DNA from 4 places in the Methylobacillus sp. DLP286 genome. Region 1 is predicted to be linked to each of the others. Evidence: predicted binding sites of a transcription regulator. Region 1 holds the regulator's gene; each other region holds the start of a gene.
The links. Region 1 encodes sigma-54, which starts transcription at its own class of promoters, with help from an activator protein. Its sites were predicted from a motif close to TGGCACNNTTCCTGCT; they were not measured.
Positions count from the first base shown of each region.

Region 1 (4,195 bases):
TCCGGTAACAGCAACAATGCCAAGCAGCCCACTAAAACCAAGTAGAACGACATTCTTCAGCGGAGACCCTATGCGCAACCTGCGTTATTCATTATTGCTTGCCATGTTGGCCGGCATGCTGTCTGCAACGGCACATGCCGAAAAGGCCGACCGGGAAAAGCCGATCGAGCTGGAGGCCGACTCCGTGCAGGTCAATGATGCCAAGAAGACCAGCACCTATACCGGCAACGTCATCCTGACCCAGGGCACGCTGGTGATCCGCGGCGACAGGCTGATCGTGCGCGAGGACAAGGAGGGATTCCAGCACAGCACGTCCTACGGCAATCCCACCACCTTTAGGCAGAAGCGCGACGGCAAGAACGAATACATGGAGGGCAGCGCCCAGCGGATAGAGTATGATGGACGCATGGACAAGGTGCAGCTGTTTACCAAGGCATGGGTCAAGCGCGGCGAGGATATCGTGCATGGGGACTACATCATGTATGACGCCAATGCCGAATATGCGGAAGTCATCAGCGGCGGCTCGCAAGCGGCGACACCTGCAACACCCACTGGCCGAGTGCGTGCCATTATCCAGCCCAAGAAGAAACCCGCGGCAGAAACTCCCTGAGCTCGATGGCTATTGGAGGGCCTGTGCTTGATGCAGGCCGAAGCAACTGCGCTTTATAGAGACGGCATCGATAGATATTGCATAAATGAGTGAATTGATCGTAGAAAGCTTACGCAAGAAATACAAGTCGCGCACCGTGGTGCAGGATATTTCCCTGCAGCTCAACAGCGGCGAGGTGGTCGGGCTGCTCGGGCCGAACGGCGCGGGCAAGACCACTAGTTTCTACATGATGGTGGGCCTGGTGCCACTCGATGGCGGACGCATATTGCTGGACGGCAAGGACCTGAGCCGGATGCCCATCCACCAGCGCGCGCGCATGGGCCTGGCCTATCTGCCGCAGGAGCCGTCGATCTTCCGCAAGATGACCGTCACGGAAAACATCCAGGCTATCCTTGAATTGCAGAACATGACGGCCGAGCAGCAGAAGGAACAGCTTGAATCCCTGCTGCAGGAGCTCCATATCACCCATATACGCAACAGCATGGCGGTGAGCCTGTCCGGCGGCGAGCGCCGCCGGGTGGAAATCGCCCGATGTCTGGCGACCAACCCCAGCTTCATCCTGCTGGACGAGCCGTTTGCCGGGATCGACCCGATTGCCGTGCTGGACATCCAGAAGATCGTACGTTTCCTGACCGAGCGCAATATCGGGGTGCTGATCACGGACCATAATGTCCGTGAAACATTGGGCATATGCGATCGCGCCTACATCGTGAATGAAGGCCGCGTATTCGCATCGGGGAAGCCCAGCGAGATCATACATAACGAAAGTGTAAGAGAAGTTTACTTGGGCAAGGATTTCCGCCTGTAGTCAACGCAGAATTAGAGAGATGAAACAAAGCCTACAGCTAAAATTTTCCCAAAACCTGGCATTGACGCCGCAGTTGCAGCAGTCGATCAAGCTGTTGCAGCTGTCTTCACAGGAACTCAACCAGGAGCTGGAGTCGCTGCTGCAGGCCAACCCCTTGCTGGAGCGCGTAGACGGCCCGGACGGCGCTGCCGAAATGTCCGAAAGCTACAGCCCTGCTCCGGATGCCGCAGTCGCCGCCCCCGCCAGCGAGGCGCCTGCGCCAGCCAGCGAGGAGTTGCCGCGCGTTGACGAATTCGGCGGCGGGGACGACTACTTCGAATCTTTCCAGGGCAGCAACCGCTGGGAGGAAGGCGGCGCCAACAATGACGACGACAACGACTTCAGCTTCCAGGAAGCGGTCAACCTCACCCTGCGCGAGCACCTGTTGAGTCAGATCAAGCTGTTGCCGCTGTCCGAGCGCGACCAGACCCTGGCGATGGTGCTGGTGGACGCCATCAACGACGACGGCTACCTCGAGCAGTCGCTGGAAGAACTGGCCGAGCTGCTGCCGGAAGAGCTCGAAATCGACCTGCTCGAACTCGAAACCGCGCTCAAGCATATCCAGAACCTGGATCCCCCTGGTATTGGCGCCCGCAACCTTGCGGAGTGCTTGGCATTGCAACTGCGCGCCCTGCCCGCAGAAACGCCTTTTGTTGATCTGGCGATCAAGGTTGCAGAGCAACACTTGCCTTTGCTGGCGAGCCGCGATTACACGCGCCTGCGCAAGCTGCTACATTGCGACGACGACGTCCTGAAAACGGTGCAGCAGCTGGTGACCCAGCTCAACCCGCGCCCGGGCGGCGAGTTCAGCCATATCACCTCGGATCATTACATCCAGCACGAAATCGTGGTGAAGAAGGTCAAGGGTATTTGGATCGCCAGCCTCAATGACGAAGTGGTGCCCAAGCTGCGCATCAACCAGCTTTATGCCGGCATCCTGAAACGTAATCGCGATAGCTCCAGTCAATACCTCATGAGCCAGATGCAGGAAGCGAAATGGATGATCAAGAACATCCAGCAGCGTTTTTCCACCATCCTGCGCGTGTCGCAGGCGATTGTGGACAGGCAGCGCAACTTCTTCGAGCATGGCGAAGTCGCCATGCGTCCGCTGGTGCTGCGCGAGATCGCCGACGAGTTGGGCCTGCATGAATCCACCGTGTCGCGCGTGACGACGAGGAAGTACATGCTCACACCGCGCGGCGTGTACGAGTTGAAGTATTTCTTCGGCAGCCATGTTGCGACGGAGTCTGGCGGTGCTTGCTCCGCCACGGCGATCCGCGCGTTGATCAAGCAGATGGTGAGCGAGGAAAACCCGAAGAAGCCGCTGTCTGACAACCAGATTACCGACATCCTTGGCAAACAAGGCATAGTTGTTGCAAGAAGAACCATAGCGAAATACCGCGAGTCTCTACAGATACCCGCGGCCAACCAGCGCAAGTCGCTTTGATTTGCGCGTTTTCAAGTAAGGAGAGCGTTATGAATTTGCACCTGACAGGACATCACCTCGACGTTACCCCAGCCCTGCGCGAATATGTGCAGTCCAAGCTGGCCCGACTCAGCAATCACTTTGACCATGTGATTGACCTCAAGGTCACGCTGAGCGTGGAGAAACTGGTGCAAAAGGCGGAAGCCACCTTGCATGTGCCGGGCAACGACCTGCACGCGGAATGCGGGGCGGAAAGCATGTACAGCGCGATTGACTCGCTGGCGGACAAGCTGGACCGCCAGGTAGTGAAGCATAAGGAAAAAGTCAGCAACCACAACCAGGCATCCGGAGGTCTGAAGCACCAGGCGGTCGAGTAACCTCCTCGTGAAATGCTGCAAAAGAGTGCCAAGTCTGTTTTTCATGCATGGATTTGGCGCTCTTGCAGCATATCCTTCCGCTTGTTCATTCCCAAGGTATTAAGCACACATGGCTGAAATCAGTGTTACCCAGCTTTACAAGGATACGCGCCGCAAGCTCAAGCTGAAATGGGTAGCAGGGTTAGCCGGCGGCGATAACCCCCTGACCAGTGAAACCGTGACCAAGCCGTCCCTGGCGCTGGTTGGTCATCTGAATTTCGTGCATCCCAACCGCGTGCAGGTGCTGGGGTGCGCAGAGATGGATTATTTGCGCAGCCTCAAGGCGCGAGAATTGTTCCAGGCCATCAAAAACCTGTTCTCAGCCGACTTGGCGGCCATCATCGTGGCCAATGGCGAAGAAGCGCCGGACGAACTGGTGGCCGCCTCCGACGAGTTCAGCACCCCATTGTTTACCTCCCCGTTGCGCAGCCCCGGCCTCATGGATGTATTGAGCCACTATCTTGCCCAGGCCGTGGCGGTATCGGAAAGCCTGCACGGCGTGTTCATGGAAGTGCAGGGCTTCGGCCTCATGATCAAGGGCACCCCGGCGATCGGCAAGAGCGAGCTGGCGCTGGAGCTGATCTCGCGTGGGCACCGCCTGGTGGCGGATGATATCGTCGATTTCTACCGTATCGCCCCTGACCGGCTCGAAGGGCGTTGCCCGCCGTTGCTGCAGGATTTCCTCGAGGTGCGTGGATTGGGCGTACTCAATATCCGCGCCTTGTTCGGCGACAACGCCGTCAAGCCGACCAAGCCGCTCGACTTGATCGTGCAACTGGAAATGGCCGATACCATGGTGCCGCTGGACCGGCTCAAGATCAAATCCCAGCATGAAAAAATCCTTGAGGTCAAAATTCCCAAGGTCGTGATCCCGGTGGCCGCCGGGCGCAATATCG
Region 1 is NZ_CM153145.1:2,460,189-2,464,383, forward strand. It holds gene lptC (LPS export ABC transporter periplasmic protein LptC) at 1-45, shown strand, start outside; gene lptA (lipopolysaccharide transport periplasmic protein LptA) at 104-610, shown strand; gene lptB (LPS export ABC transporter ATP-binding protein) at 696-1,418, shown strand; gene ACWXTG_RS11720 (RNA polymerase factor sigma-54) at 1,438-2,904, shown strand; gene hpf (ribosome hibernation-promoting factor, HPF/YfiA family) at 2,934-3,260, shown strand; gene hprK (HPr(Ser) kinase/phosphatase) at 3,370-4,195, shown strand, end outside.

Region 2 (4,195 bases), 1.3 Mb from region 1:
CTAAGATCAACACCGGCTTCGAATTGCCAGTGCCATTGTTCTGTGACATCGGCGACAAGATCGAAATCGATACCCGCACATTGGAATACAAGAACCGCGTGAAGTAAGAGCGATTGATTGCATTGAACAGGGAGCAATTGCTCCCTTTTTTATTAGCTCTAGAGCCTGTTCACGATCTTTTCATAGGGCACGCATGGCTCCAGGACGTATCCGATCAAGGCGCAGTCCGCAGGTAATGCTCATTGCCTTGCCAAGGACTGCAACGCAGAGCGGGCGCGTGTTGGGGCCATGCCCTTCGGGTTGCCCCGGCAGCGCAGCCGCTGCTGCGTTGCAAATCCTCGCCGGGCAATCAGCACGTCTGCGGTTTGCGCCTTGCATCACCTACCCTGCCGGGGCAACGTACCCTTTGAAAAGATCGTGAACAGGCTCTTACAACAAATCATGCACCCGAAAACTCAGGTGATGCCCTTGTATCTCGGCCTGGCGGATCGCCTGCGCCAATAGCTGGTCAGCCTTGACCGGCCCCAGGGCTTCGCACATCGCGACATAAGCCTGGTTGATGAACGACCGCAGCAGGTCGAGGCTGTAGCTGTGGGTCAGCGTGGCATTATGGCCTGCCAGCCACTCCTGCAATACCTGCTGGCGCACGCCTTCAAACTTTTGCTTGTCGAGCTGCTGCAACAGGCGGTTGCGAACCGCACCCTGCAATGCAGGCTCAATAAGCAATAGCATGGCTTGGAGCAGGACGGTGAACATACTGGTTTTATCATCTGCGCTTAGGCTTGTCGTGCGTTGCGCCGTTGCCGCATCGCCCTCCCGGGCGCCCGGGTCCGGCAGCAATTGTCTCTCCGGCAACTCCATGGCGCCGATCACGGCACGCAGCATCTGGCCGCGTTGCGCCTTGAGCGCCGGCCGTGTGCAGCATTTCGCGATGAACCTGCTCAGGGCAAATACTGGCTGCCCGGCATACTCTCGCTCCCATAACGCCACCGCAGGCAGCAACTCCTCATCGCTGAGGAATGGCCTGAGCCCGGTAAGGATTGCGCGGCGGCGTAACACGATATCCATAGATCGACTCAGAGCCGGTTGAGCTGCTGGACATGTTCGCGCTGGTAGGCGGCATCGCGGTTGAACTCGGGATAGCCCACCTCGCCGTGCTCAGTGATGTCCAGCCCGCGCTGTTCGTGCATGGTGCTGACGCGCAAGCCTATGGTGCGGGCCAGCACCCCGTACATCAGCAACGCACAAGGGAAAACCCAGACAAAAGCCACGGCCACCCCGATCAGCTGCACGATGACCTGGTTGAGGTCGAACATATTGCCCTTGAGGAACAAGCCGGCCGCAATCGTGCCCCATACGCCGCTGAAGCCATGCACGGCCACCGCGCCCACCACGTCATCCAGTCTTAATTTTTCCAGCGCCCATACCCCGAACATCGTGACGATCCCGCCCACGAAACCGGTCAGTACCGCATACGGCACATCCATGCTGGCGCAACCTGCGGTAATCGCCACCAGCCCGCCCAGGCTGCCGTTGACCACGTAGGCCATCAGTACCGGCTGGCGCATGGCCAGCGCAGTCAGCAATGCGCCCACCGCCCCTGCGGCGCCGGCCATATGCGTATTCAAGAGAATCGGGCCGATCTCGCTGCCTGCCGCCAGCGTGCTGCCGCCGTTGAAGCCGAACCAGCCGAACCAGAGCAGGAAGCCGCCCATCGCCACCAGGCTGAGGTTATGCCCCGGGATCATGTGCACCTCGCCCTTGCTGCCGAAACGCCCCAGCCTGGGGCCAAGCACCATGATGCCCGCCAACGCGCACCATGCCCCGACCGAATGCACCACTGTGGAGCCGGCAAAATCGATGAAGCCCATCTGCCTGAGCCAGCCATGCTCATTCCAGGCCCAGCTGCCGAACACCGGGTAGATCAAGGCCATGATGCCGCAAGCCCCCAGCAGGTAGGCGACGAAACTCGTGCGCTCGGCCATGGCGCCGCTCACGATGGTCGCTGCCGTCGCCGCGAACATCAACTGGAAAAACAGCATGCTGGCGTTCCAGTCGTCGCCGTAGGCCAAGGCGAAATGATCGGTGCCGATCCAGCCGCTGGAGTTGCCGCCGAACATCAGGCCGTATCCCACCAGCCAGAACAACAACGCCCCGACCGCCAGATCCATGTAGTTCTTCATCATCACATTCACAGCGTTCTTGGCGCGCGCCATGCCGCTCTCCAGCATGGCGAACCCCGCCTGCATCATGAACACCAGCGCGCCGGAAATCGCCACCCACACGCTATCCATGGCCTGCGCCTGGGATGAGCCATCGCCTGCGGATACTGCTGGGAGACCAAGAAAGTAAAGGCAGAAAAAAGCGGATAGCGGGAACAGGAATATTTGCATGGCGGCTTCTTATGGTTGTTCGCGGTTTGCGGGTTACCCGAGCAAAAGCACGAAAAATGCCAGCCACGACATTTGCTGCTTTACCGGCTCTCTATCGCATGCTGAATGCCGTTATTCGTTTCCGCTAGCGATATCCGGACGCCGCGGCTTTCGCCGATAGCCGACGACCTTGCGCCTGGGCGGCTCGGGCGCCCTTTCCAGCATCGCCTGCGTGCGCGTTCCAGCGCCTGCGATCAATGACGCGATCAGCTCAGCCTCGGGCAGGTTGTGCCAATATTTTTTCGGCATTTCCTTTTGCATGGCCTTGAGCTTGAGGCGCGCGGGGTTGAATATATACCGGTAGTAGCTCAGCCACAGCACTTCGCCGGCATCCTCCGCTGGCAGCGCCTCTGGCTTGCCTCCGGGCAGGAAATGCAGCGTGTCGCCGTCCCAGCGCATGCCCATGCGCGGGCTCATGATGGTCCAGTCCATCGCGGCGAAACGCCCGATGAAGAAAGGCGCGATCGCCGCCATGATGTGGTGCTCCGGCTCGAACCAGGCCAGATAGCGCGGCCGGCCCTCCACCATGGCCTCGCGGAACCGGACGAACGCCGTCATTTTGTGCATGTCGCGCCGCACCGCCTTGACCATGGCGTTGAGGCGGGCAATATCAGGATCCCCTGCCAGCCTCATCAGGCCACGCTCCCGCTGCAAGCGCCATAGCGCCCGGTAAAGCAAGCCAAAGCGTTCCGGCGCCCGGTGCAGGATCACCGGGCGCACCAGCTCGACGAATTGGCGCGGCACCATCAGGCGCACGCTGTCGCCAGACGGCTGCTGCCCGTCTGGCATGGCTGACGGCACAATATCGGCTTTTCCCTGAGCGGCAACGCAAAATTGATCGCCAGCCGGGTTCGCTGCATCATCCGCCATCGCCAGAAAATCTTCCTGAACCACATCATCTGCGGCCGGCCTCACGTACCAGTCCACATCCTGCGGCGCGACGCCTTGGGAGACCAGCCGCCGCGCCGCGGCGCGCCAGCCTTCGATATCGGTTTCATCCTGGAGATAAACGTTGTGCATATGACGCCGGCAGTGCTTTACATGAACAATCCCAGCTGCTGCGGGGCTGTACGCGTGTCCTTGAGCCGCGTCGACAGGCTGGCGGCATCCAGCGTCGCGCCGGGATGATGGTCCGGCAACTGGATAAACGGCAGCATGCGGTTGATCGGGGCATGCATGCGCACCAGGTCGTCCAGCCGCACCGCGCGCACGCGGCGGGCTGCCAGGATGCGCTGCACGTTGCGCACCCCCAGGCCCGGCACGCGCAGCAGCGTGGACTTGGGCGCGCGGTTGAGGTCGACGGGAAACATGGCGCGGTTCCGCAGCGCCCATGCCGTCTTGGGGTCCATGTCCAGCGCCAGCATGCCTTGTTCGCCGGTGATGATTTCATTCGGCTCGAACCCATAGAAGCGCATCAGCCAGTCCGCCTGGTACAGCCTGTGCTCCCGCGCCAGCGGCGGCGACTGCAACGGCAATGCCGGGCTCGCATCGGGGATGGGGCTGAACGCGGAATAGTAGACGCGCCGCAAGCGGTAGCGCCCATACAGCTCGGCGCTGGCGCTGAGTATCGTCCTGTCGTCCGTGGCATCCGCCCCGACGATCATTTGCGTGCTTTGTCCGCCCGGGGAGAATTTCGGCGGGCGCTTGCCGCTGGCGGTCTTGTCCTTCCCGGCGTCAATGCGTTCGCGCAGCCGCGCCATCGACATGCGGATGGCCGCGCCGTCCTTTTCCGGCGCCAGCGCGGACAGGCTTGCCGCCGTCGG
Region 2 is NZ_CM153145.1:1,183,760-1,187,954, forward strand. It holds gene efp (elongation factor P) at 1-107, shown strand, start outside; gene ACWXTG_RS05695 (hypothetical protein) at 430-1,068, opposite strand; gene ACWXTG_RS05700 (ammonium transporter) at 1,077-2,294, opposite strand; gene ACWXTG_RS05705 (TIGR03915 family putative DNA repair protein) at 2,505-3,452, opposite strand; gene ACWXTG_RS05710 (putative DNA modification/repair radical SAM protein) at 3,470-4,195, opposite strand, start outside.
Region 2: ACWXTG_RS05700 (ammonium transporter) is a predicted target of sigma-54. The motif match lies at 2,440-2,455, and genes of this name have one in related genera.

Region 3 (4,195 bases), 1.4 Mb from region 1:
CGGCGCGAAAATCTCACCATCCGCCAGCTGGTGCTCAAGTTCCGGGTGGCGCGCGGCCACATCCAGGCCATCGGCTCGGTAAAAACCGTGGCCGACTTGATCGAGCAATGGTTCGTGGAGAAGGGCGCGGACGGCTTCAATGTCGTGCCGCCTTACTCGATTAAGGGGCTGGAGGACTTTGCCCGTTTGGTCGTGCCAGAGCTGCAACGCCGCGGCATCTTCCAGAAGGAGTACAGCGGCAATACCTACCGCGAAAGGCTGGGGCTGGATCGGCCAGCGAATCCCAACACCCAGGCTTCGCCGGAAGCATTGCGCGCTTAAGGTGAAAGCCGGGAGCTGCATAGCTCCTGGTTTTAAGGCATCATTCTGCGCTTTGAACAGCGTACCTTTAGAGCCGCCAACCAAGCTTAGCGATTCTGTCTAACCGTCCTGCCAAAAGCAGCAGTACAAGTGGTACGGCAAGGCCGGCAGGATTTTGTTAGCGGCTCCTGGGCAATAAGGGAATCATGCCTGCTTATGAATTAGTCGTGTTTGACTGTGACGGAGTGTTGGTCGATAGCGAGAAAATCACCAACCGGATATTTGTCGACGTATTGAACGAGGAGGGCATACCTGCCCGGATCGAGGAAATGGCCAGGCATTTTGTCGGCCATTCGCTCGAACAGTGCATGGACATCATCGCCCGCATTTATGGCCGCAGGCCGGGTGCGGATTTTCTTGCCCGTTACCGGCCCAGGCGCGATGCCGCATTGCGCGACAGCTTGCAGCCTGTCGCTGGCGTAGAGCAGGTGTTGCGGCAGCTACAGTTGCCGCACTGCGTGGCTTCCAACAGCAGTGCCGCCAAAGTGCATGAAATGCTGGATATCACCGGCTTGCTGCCTTATTTCAACGACAGGATATTCAGTGCCGCCGACCTGGGCAGGCCGAAGCCTGCGCCCGACGTCTATCTCAAGGCGGCAGAAAGCCAGGGAGTCAAGCCTTCAGCCTGCCTGGTAATCGAGGATACCGATGTCGGCGTTGCGGCGGCGGTCGCCGCAGGCATGCGGGTATGCGCCTATACCGGCACCATGGCAGCCAGCAGATTGCTGGAGGCAGGCGCGGAGCAGGCGGTGGATGACATGCTGCTTTTGCCTGACATCATCAGGCGTGGTTTAGACGGATAGGATAAACCGTAGTTTTGCACAGAAAGCGTTGTTGAAAATGGACCGGATGAGAATGTGGCAACCTAATGCTGAGTAAAAATGAACTTTATTGAAAAATTAGAGAAATCCTGGGAGGAAAGCAATTCATCGTGTGCAGCTCGACCCTGACTTGTTCGGGTTTCCTTAGCACATTAAAAAGCCAAACAGACGCGATATTTGGCTTTTTAAAGGACATTGTCGACGCGCCTCATGATATTGGGGGGGGCCTTAAAGCCGCAGAGCGCTGGTCAAGGCAGGCCAGACTGAAAACGGCACCGGTTTGATTATCAGTGCTTTCCGGGCAATCCTATATGCTTCCCAAGACCCCGATTACGCTGAGGTCGCGCGCTCCGTGACAATCGATTTGAAAGACAGCATCAATCTTCACAGGTCAAAAAAGAGTCCATAACCAAGTCTTGTTTAATCGAGAGATGGCTGCTTATTGAGCAGCAACTGTTTATTTTCGAGCAAATTAAAGGGCTAAGTGTTTTTATGTAAACAGTTCGGGCCGCGAATATGCCTGCCTCAAGTCCAGCATTAAAATCCCGTGCAATGTGAATCTGTGAAATAAGCTAAAGGATTCAAACCCCTGCAAATTCCCATAAAATAATTGTGGGAATTAAAGGCGAATGGCATGGTTTCTGCGATAAGTATGATGATCTAAGTAGAAATATCGCGGAGATATGCATGACAGTTAAATTTTTCTGGCAAGCGCCGACCTCAGGGGATGGGCGCTATGCCGACGCCGAGAAACGCACGCGGGGCGAACGGGCCGACAGCCGGCCTTACTTCCTGCCGGGCGTGACCGATCCTCGCGGCCAGCGGTTCAATTATTTCGACCATTTGCACCAGATCGCCAAGGCGGTAGAACTGGCCAAGTTCGACGGCATCAAGGTCAGGAACGACCCTGAGGGCGACGAATCCTGGATCGTCGCCGGCTACCTCAGCCGCGCGACGCGCTACTTGACGGTGCTGGCCGAGTTCGACGCATCTCGCGGCTCGGCGGTCTATGCCGCCAAGAATGCGGTGAGCTACCAGCGCTTTACCGAAGGCCGTTTTGCCTGGCAAATCGGCGTGGAGCCCGACGAGGCGAAGCGCAGGCAGCAGGGCGACTTCGCGGCGCAGGAGGATTTGTATCCAAGGGTGGAGGAGTTTGTCACCGTGGCCCGCAATGTCATCACCACGACCGGGTACGACTTTGACGGCCGCTTCTTTCAGGTATTGCAAGGCGGCTTCCAAGGGCCGCTTTCCGGCCAGAAGGTTCCTCCCATCTATCTATCCGGCGAGACGGACGAGGCATATGCCCTCTCAGCCAAGCTTGCCGACGTGCATGTGCTGGAAGCGCAGCCGCTGGACGAAGTCGCAAGGAAAGTCTCGCTTTTACGCAACCAGGCAAGCAAGCAGGGCCGTACATTGCAAATCGGCCTGCGCGTCGATGTGCTGGCGCGCGAAACCGAGGAGGAAGCGGTATTCGACGCCAAGCGTTATGCCGAACAGACCGGTCAGCAAGGCGGTAACAGTAATACCGCAGGATTATGGCAAGGTTTGACCACAGTCAGCACCGGCGCAAGCGCCGTGCTGGTCGGCAGCTTCGAGCAAGTCACGGAACAGCTGGCCGCGCTGGCGGAAGCGGGCGTCGAGCAGTTCATCCTGGGCGCCGTCCCCAGCCTGGAAGAGGCCTACCGCATTGGCGAGAATGTCCTGCCGCCGCTGCGTTCCCTGATAAACGGCGCCAGCCGGCGCGCAGCCTGATAGAGGAGTCGATATATTATGGCAATTGATGTTTTCTGGAGAATTCCAACGCACGGCGAGCCAAGCTCGCTGCGCAACAAGCTGCACCACCGCGGCGACTGGTCGCAGCAGCAAGGCGACCATATCGTGCAAAAAGGCCTCAGCGGCGGCCATGGCGACGGTTTCAACAACCTCGACTATATCGCCGAGGTGGCGCGTGCTGCCGAAATATCGGGCTTTCAAGGTGGCTTGATCCCTTCCTTCCCGATGACCGATGAGCCGTGGGCAATTTCCTCGTTCCTGGCGCGCGAGACCAGCACTTTCCGTTTCATGATTGCGTTCCAGCCCGGCTTCCTGAACCCGGTCGTGGCCGCGCGCATGACGGCCAGTCTGCAACGCGCCACCGGCGGCCGTGCCCTTTACAACGTGATTACCGGCGGTGGCGGCCCTGCCCAACTGTGGTGGGGCGATGTGGCGCCGCACGACGACCGCTATGCGCGTACGACAGAATTCCTGGACGTATTGCGCGGCGTATGGAGCGGGAACAGTTTTTCCTACCAGGGCAAGTTCTACCAAGTAGAAAATGCGGCCTTGCCGGCCCAGCTCCTGGGCCAGGACTTTCCTGAGATTTACTTCTCCGGTTCGTCCGACGCGGCCCTGGCTTCCGCCTCCAAGCATGCGGACTATTACCTTTCATGGCTTGAGCCTTTCGACCAGTTGCGCGACAAGTTCGACCGCGTGAAGGAGCGCACCGCCGCATTGGGCCGCAAGATCAAATGCGCAGTGCGCGTGGACATCATTGCCCGCCGCACCGAGGAGGAGGCCTGGCGCGAAGTGCAGCGCGGGTTTGAGAGCCTCGATGACGCCGCGCGCGAGCGCTACAAGCGTTTCGCCCAGCAAACCGGGGATTCCGTCGGCGCCAGCCGTCAGCGCAGCAATGCGCCGAAGGAGCTCAATGATTACCGCGACTTCATCATCCATCCCAATGTCTGGTCCGGCCTCAGCCTGCTGCGCGGCGGGCAGACCCAGGGCATCGTCGGCAGCTATGAGCAGGTGGCCGAGCGTCTGGACGACCTGGTCAGGCTCGGCGCGGACGCTTTCATCCTCGCCAGTACGCCTCACCTGGAAGAGGCTTACCGGGTAGGGGAGGAAGTACTGCCGCTGGTGCGCGGCCATGACAGCGCGCCTGCTTTGCGCGCAGTCGGCTAACCTCCTGCCGTCGCTCAAGAAAACCCCATGCTGCGGCATGGGGTTTTTACGTTTCCAGGCGGTCAAACCCGCAG
Region 3 is NZ_CM153145.1:882,157-886,351, reverse strand. It holds gene ACWXTG_RS04235 (LLM class flavin-dependent oxidoreductase) at 1-321, shown strand, start outside; gene ACWXTG_RS04230 (HAD family hydrolase) at 507-1,163, shown strand; gene ACWXTG_RS04225 (LLM class flavin-dependent oxidoreductase) at 1,869-2,933, shown strand; gene ACWXTG_RS04220 (LLM class flavin-dependent oxidoreductase) at 2,952-4,121, shown strand.
Region 3: ACWXTG_RS04225 (LLM class flavin-dependent oxidoreductase) is a predicted target of sigma-54. The motif match lies at 1,812-1,827, and genes of this name have one in related genera.

Region 4 (4,195 bases), 440 kb from region 1:
CTCTCCTGCCGGCGCATGCATTAATTCATCCTCGCTCAACGCCGGTACTTGGATATGAATATCGATCCGGTCCAGCAACGGCCCGGACAGACGATGACGATACCGGGCTATCTGGTCCGGCGTGCATCGGCACTTGCCATTGGGGTGCCCGAAGTAGCCGCATGGGCACGGATTCATGGCGGCAATCAATTGAAAACGTGCGGGAAACTCCGCCTGGCGCGCAGCGCGCGAGACCGTGATATGCCCGGATTCCAGGGGTTCGCGCAAGACCTCCAGCACTTTGCGGTCGAACTCCGCAAGCTCGTCCAGGAACAAGACTCCGTGATGCGCCAAAGATATCTCGCCGGGCTTGGGAATCGCGCCGCCACCCACCAGCGCCACGCCCGAAGCCGTGTGGTGAGGCGCACGATAAGGCCGCTTGCCCCAATCGCCGGCACGGAAACCCTTGCTCAACGACTGGATGGCGGCAGATTCCAACGCCTCGGCCTCCGTCATGGCGGGCAACAAGCCGACAAAACGCGAGGCCAACATGGATTTCCCCGTGCCGGGCGGCCCGGACATCAGCACACTGTGCCCGCCTGCGGCTGCAATCTCCAATGCTCGCTTGGCCTGCAGTTGCCCCTTGACCTCGGCAAAATCGGCATCGACTGCAAAGCTTTGCGGGATATTGACTGGTTGCGGCACCAACAACTCACGGCCTGCCAGATGGGCGCATACTTGCAGCAGGCTAGCGGCAGGCAGGACTGTAGCGCCTTGCACCAATGCCGCCTCGGCGGCGCTCTCCTGGGGCAGGATGAAGGTACGGCCGCTTTCCCTGGCCTTGTACGCCATGGCCAATGCACCGCGTATCGGGCGCAGTTCGCCGGTCAACGCAAGCTCGCCCGCCACCTCATATTGATCCAGCCCTTTTGCGGGTATTTGCCCGGAGGCAGCCAAAATCCCCAGCGCGATCGGTAAATCGTAACGGCCGCTTTCCTTGGGAAGGTCTGCAGGCGCCAGGTTGACGGTGATCCGGCGGGCCGGGAATTCAAACTGTGCCGTTTGCAGGGCGGCACGCACCCTGTCCTTGCTCTCCTTGACCTCGGCTTCGGGCAAGCCGACGATGGTGAAGCTCGGCAAGCCGTTGGCAAGGTGAACTTCCACCGCGACCTCCGGCGCCTCCATACCGGCCAGGGCACGGCTATGCAAAACCGCCAGCGCCATGCTCAGGAAGACTGCCCCAGCTTCGTTTCAATCTCGGCTAATTGCTTTTCCAGATCAGCCAGTTGAGCCCGGGTCTTGCGTAGCACTTCCGCCTGGATATCAAACTCCTCACGCGTTACAAGCTCCAGTTTAGTGAATGCGCCCTGTAATAGTGCATGCAAATTGCGCTCTGCGCCATCGGCTGGCAAAGAAGAATATATTTCTTTGATTTTATTTGATAATTCATCAATAAACGGAGTACTCATTACGTAAAAACCTCCCAAAACATCCGCAGTTTAGCAGTTTTTCACCTGCAAAAATCCAAATTAAATATAACAAACTCAATCACTTACAAATAAAAAACAAGAAATGCACCATTCCAGACCGGGAAAATTCCCAAAAAATACCACTTAACCTGTTGTTTTATATGGATGTTGTTTTTATGGCACAGGTGTTGCTTATTACCCAACGCAGAGTTTTCGTTGCTGTTTTATTTTTAACCTTGAAAGGGTAAATCATGCGTAATTCGCTTCTAGTTGCCGCCATCGTTGGCACTTTTGCAGCACCTGCCGCCGTTATGGCCGAAGAAGCTGCTGAGGCTACATCCCCTCACACCATTACATACAACATCGGCCTCACAAGCAACTACATCTTCCGTGGTACCAGCCAATCTGGTGATCGTCCAGCTATTCAAGGTGGTATCGATTACTCACATTCCAGTGGCTTCTATGTAGGCTCATGGGCTTCCAGCATCAGCTGGCTAGCAGACACCGGTGCAGATGGTGCAGGTGGTGATCGTGCATACAATAGCTCAAGCATGGAATGGGACATCTACGGTGGTTACACTGCTGAAATCGGTGAAACTGGCATTACTTATGATGTTGGCGTGAATCAATACATCTACCCAGGTCGTAGAAATAGTGCCCCTAACACATACAACGCCGACACTACTGAAATCTACGGTGGTCTTGCATACAAGTGGGTTTCTTTGCGTTATAACTGGTCTCCAAGCAAGTCTGCATTTGGTTTCCAAGGTCGTGGCGCTAGCTATGTCGATTTGACTCTGGATATCCCATTTGGTGACAGTGGCTATAGCGCCATCGCTCACGTTGGTCGCCAAGAGTTCGGCAATGGCCCTAACGAATACGACTATACAGACTGGAAACTTGGCCTGAGCAAGGCTTGGGATAACGGTATCGTAGTGGGTGGTTACTACACCGACACCGATGCTGACCGTAGTGCATTCACTTACGGCCCTGTGTTTTCCGGTAAGGAAAACTGGACATTGTTCGTACAAAAGACTTTCTAAGAAGACAGACATGATAGAAGGCAAGGCAGATCGCCTTGCCTTTCTGCTTTTTATTAGAGGAGATAACCATGAAACTCGTATCCGCCATCATCAAGCCCTTCAAGCTTGACGAAGTGCGTGAAGCCCTGTCTTCCATTGGCGTGCAGGGGATCACCGTCACTGAAGTCAAAGGCTTTGGCCGCCAAAAAGGCCACACTGAGCTTTACCGTGGTGCAGAATACGTTGTCGACTTTTTGCCCAAGGTCAAGCTGGAAGTTGCGATTGCCGACGAATTACTTGACCAGGTAGTGGAAGTTATCGAAAAATCTGCCACAACTGGCAAAATCGGTGATGGCAAAATCTTTGTCTTCGACTTGGAACAAGTCTATCGCATCCGTACTGGCGAAACCGGCACAGATGCGCTTTAAGGGGTTTGATATGAAAAAAATTCTTTCCATGATTGCACTGGTTGGCGCGCTGGGTTTTTCCGGCTTTGCGCTTGCTGAAGAAGAAGCTGTCATCGTCGATGAAGCCGTCGCCACTGAAATTGCACCCGCTGCCGCAGAAGCGGTAGAAACGACGGCTGAAGCAGTGCTGTCGCTCAGCGCCGGCGATACGGCCTGGACCATCGTCGCCACTGTGTTAGTGCTAGCGATGATCATTCCCGGCGTCGCCTTGTTCTACGGCGGCCTGGTTCGCACCAAGAACATGGTTTCCGTCCTAACCCAAGTGTTCGTGACGACGGCGCTGATGTCCGTGATCTGGGTCGTCTACGGCTATAGCCTGGCCTTTACCGACGGCGGCAGCCTGAACGCCTATATCGGCGGGTTCAGCAAGTCCCTGTTGTCCGGCATCACGCCAGACACTTTGCTGGATGGCGGCACCATTCCTGAATATGTATTCGTCACCTTCCAATTGACCTTTGCGGCGATTACCCCTGCGCTGATTGTCGGCGGTTTTGCCGAGCGCATGAAATTCTCCGCAGTACTGGCGTTCCTCGCATTGTGGGTGACATTCATCTACATCCCGATCGCCCACATGGTATGGGGCGGCGGCTTCCTGGGCGACCTCGGCGCGGCTGACTTCGCAGGCGGCACCGTCGTTCACATGAATGCCGGCATTGCAGCGCTGGTAGGCGCCATCGTCGTCGGCAAGCGCCTCGGATACGGCAAGGAAGCCATGCCTCCGCACAGCATCACGCTGACCATGGTAGGCGCTTCCATGCTGTGGGTAGGCTGGTTCGGCTTCAACGTCGGCAGTGAACTGGCTGCCGATGGCACTGCCGGCTTGGCATTGATCAACACCCAGGCGGCCACTGGCGCCGCAGTGTTGGGCTGGGTATTTGCCGAATGGCTGTTCAAGGGCAAGCCTTCGCTGCTGGGTGCCGTTTCCGGCGCGGTTGCAGGCCTGGTTGCCATCACGCCTGCTTGCGGCTTCCTAGGCCCTGTCGGCTCCATCGTGTTGGGCTTCATTGCCAGCGTCATCGCTTTCTGGGCGGTCACCAGCCTCAAGGTCAAGCTTGGCTATGACGATTCCCTGGATGTCTTCGGTATCCACGGCGTAGCCGGCCTGATCGGTGCCATCGGTACCGGCATCCTCATGAGCGCTGATTTCGGCGGCGTGGGCTACGAAGAAGGCGTGACCATGGGCAGCCAGCTTTATGCACAAGCGGTAGCCATTGGCGTAACCATTGTATGGGGCGGCATCGGCAGTTACATCCTGTTC
Region 4 is NZ_CM153145.1:2,015,872-2,020,066, forward strand. It holds gene ACWXTG_RS09680 (YifB family Mg chelatase-like AAA ATPase) at 1-1,203, opposite strand, end outside; gene ACWXTG_RS09685 (accessory factor UbiK family protein) at 1,206-1,448, opposite strand; gene ACWXTG_RS09690 (TorF family putative porin) at 1,700-2,491, shown strand; gene glnK (P-II family nitrogen regulator) at 2,560-2,898, shown strand; gene ACWXTG_RS09700 (ammonium transporter) at 2,909-4,195, shown strand, end outside.
Region 4: ACWXTG_RS09690 (TorF family putative porin) is a predicted target of sigma-54. The motif match lies at 1,626-1,641, and genes of this name have one in related genera.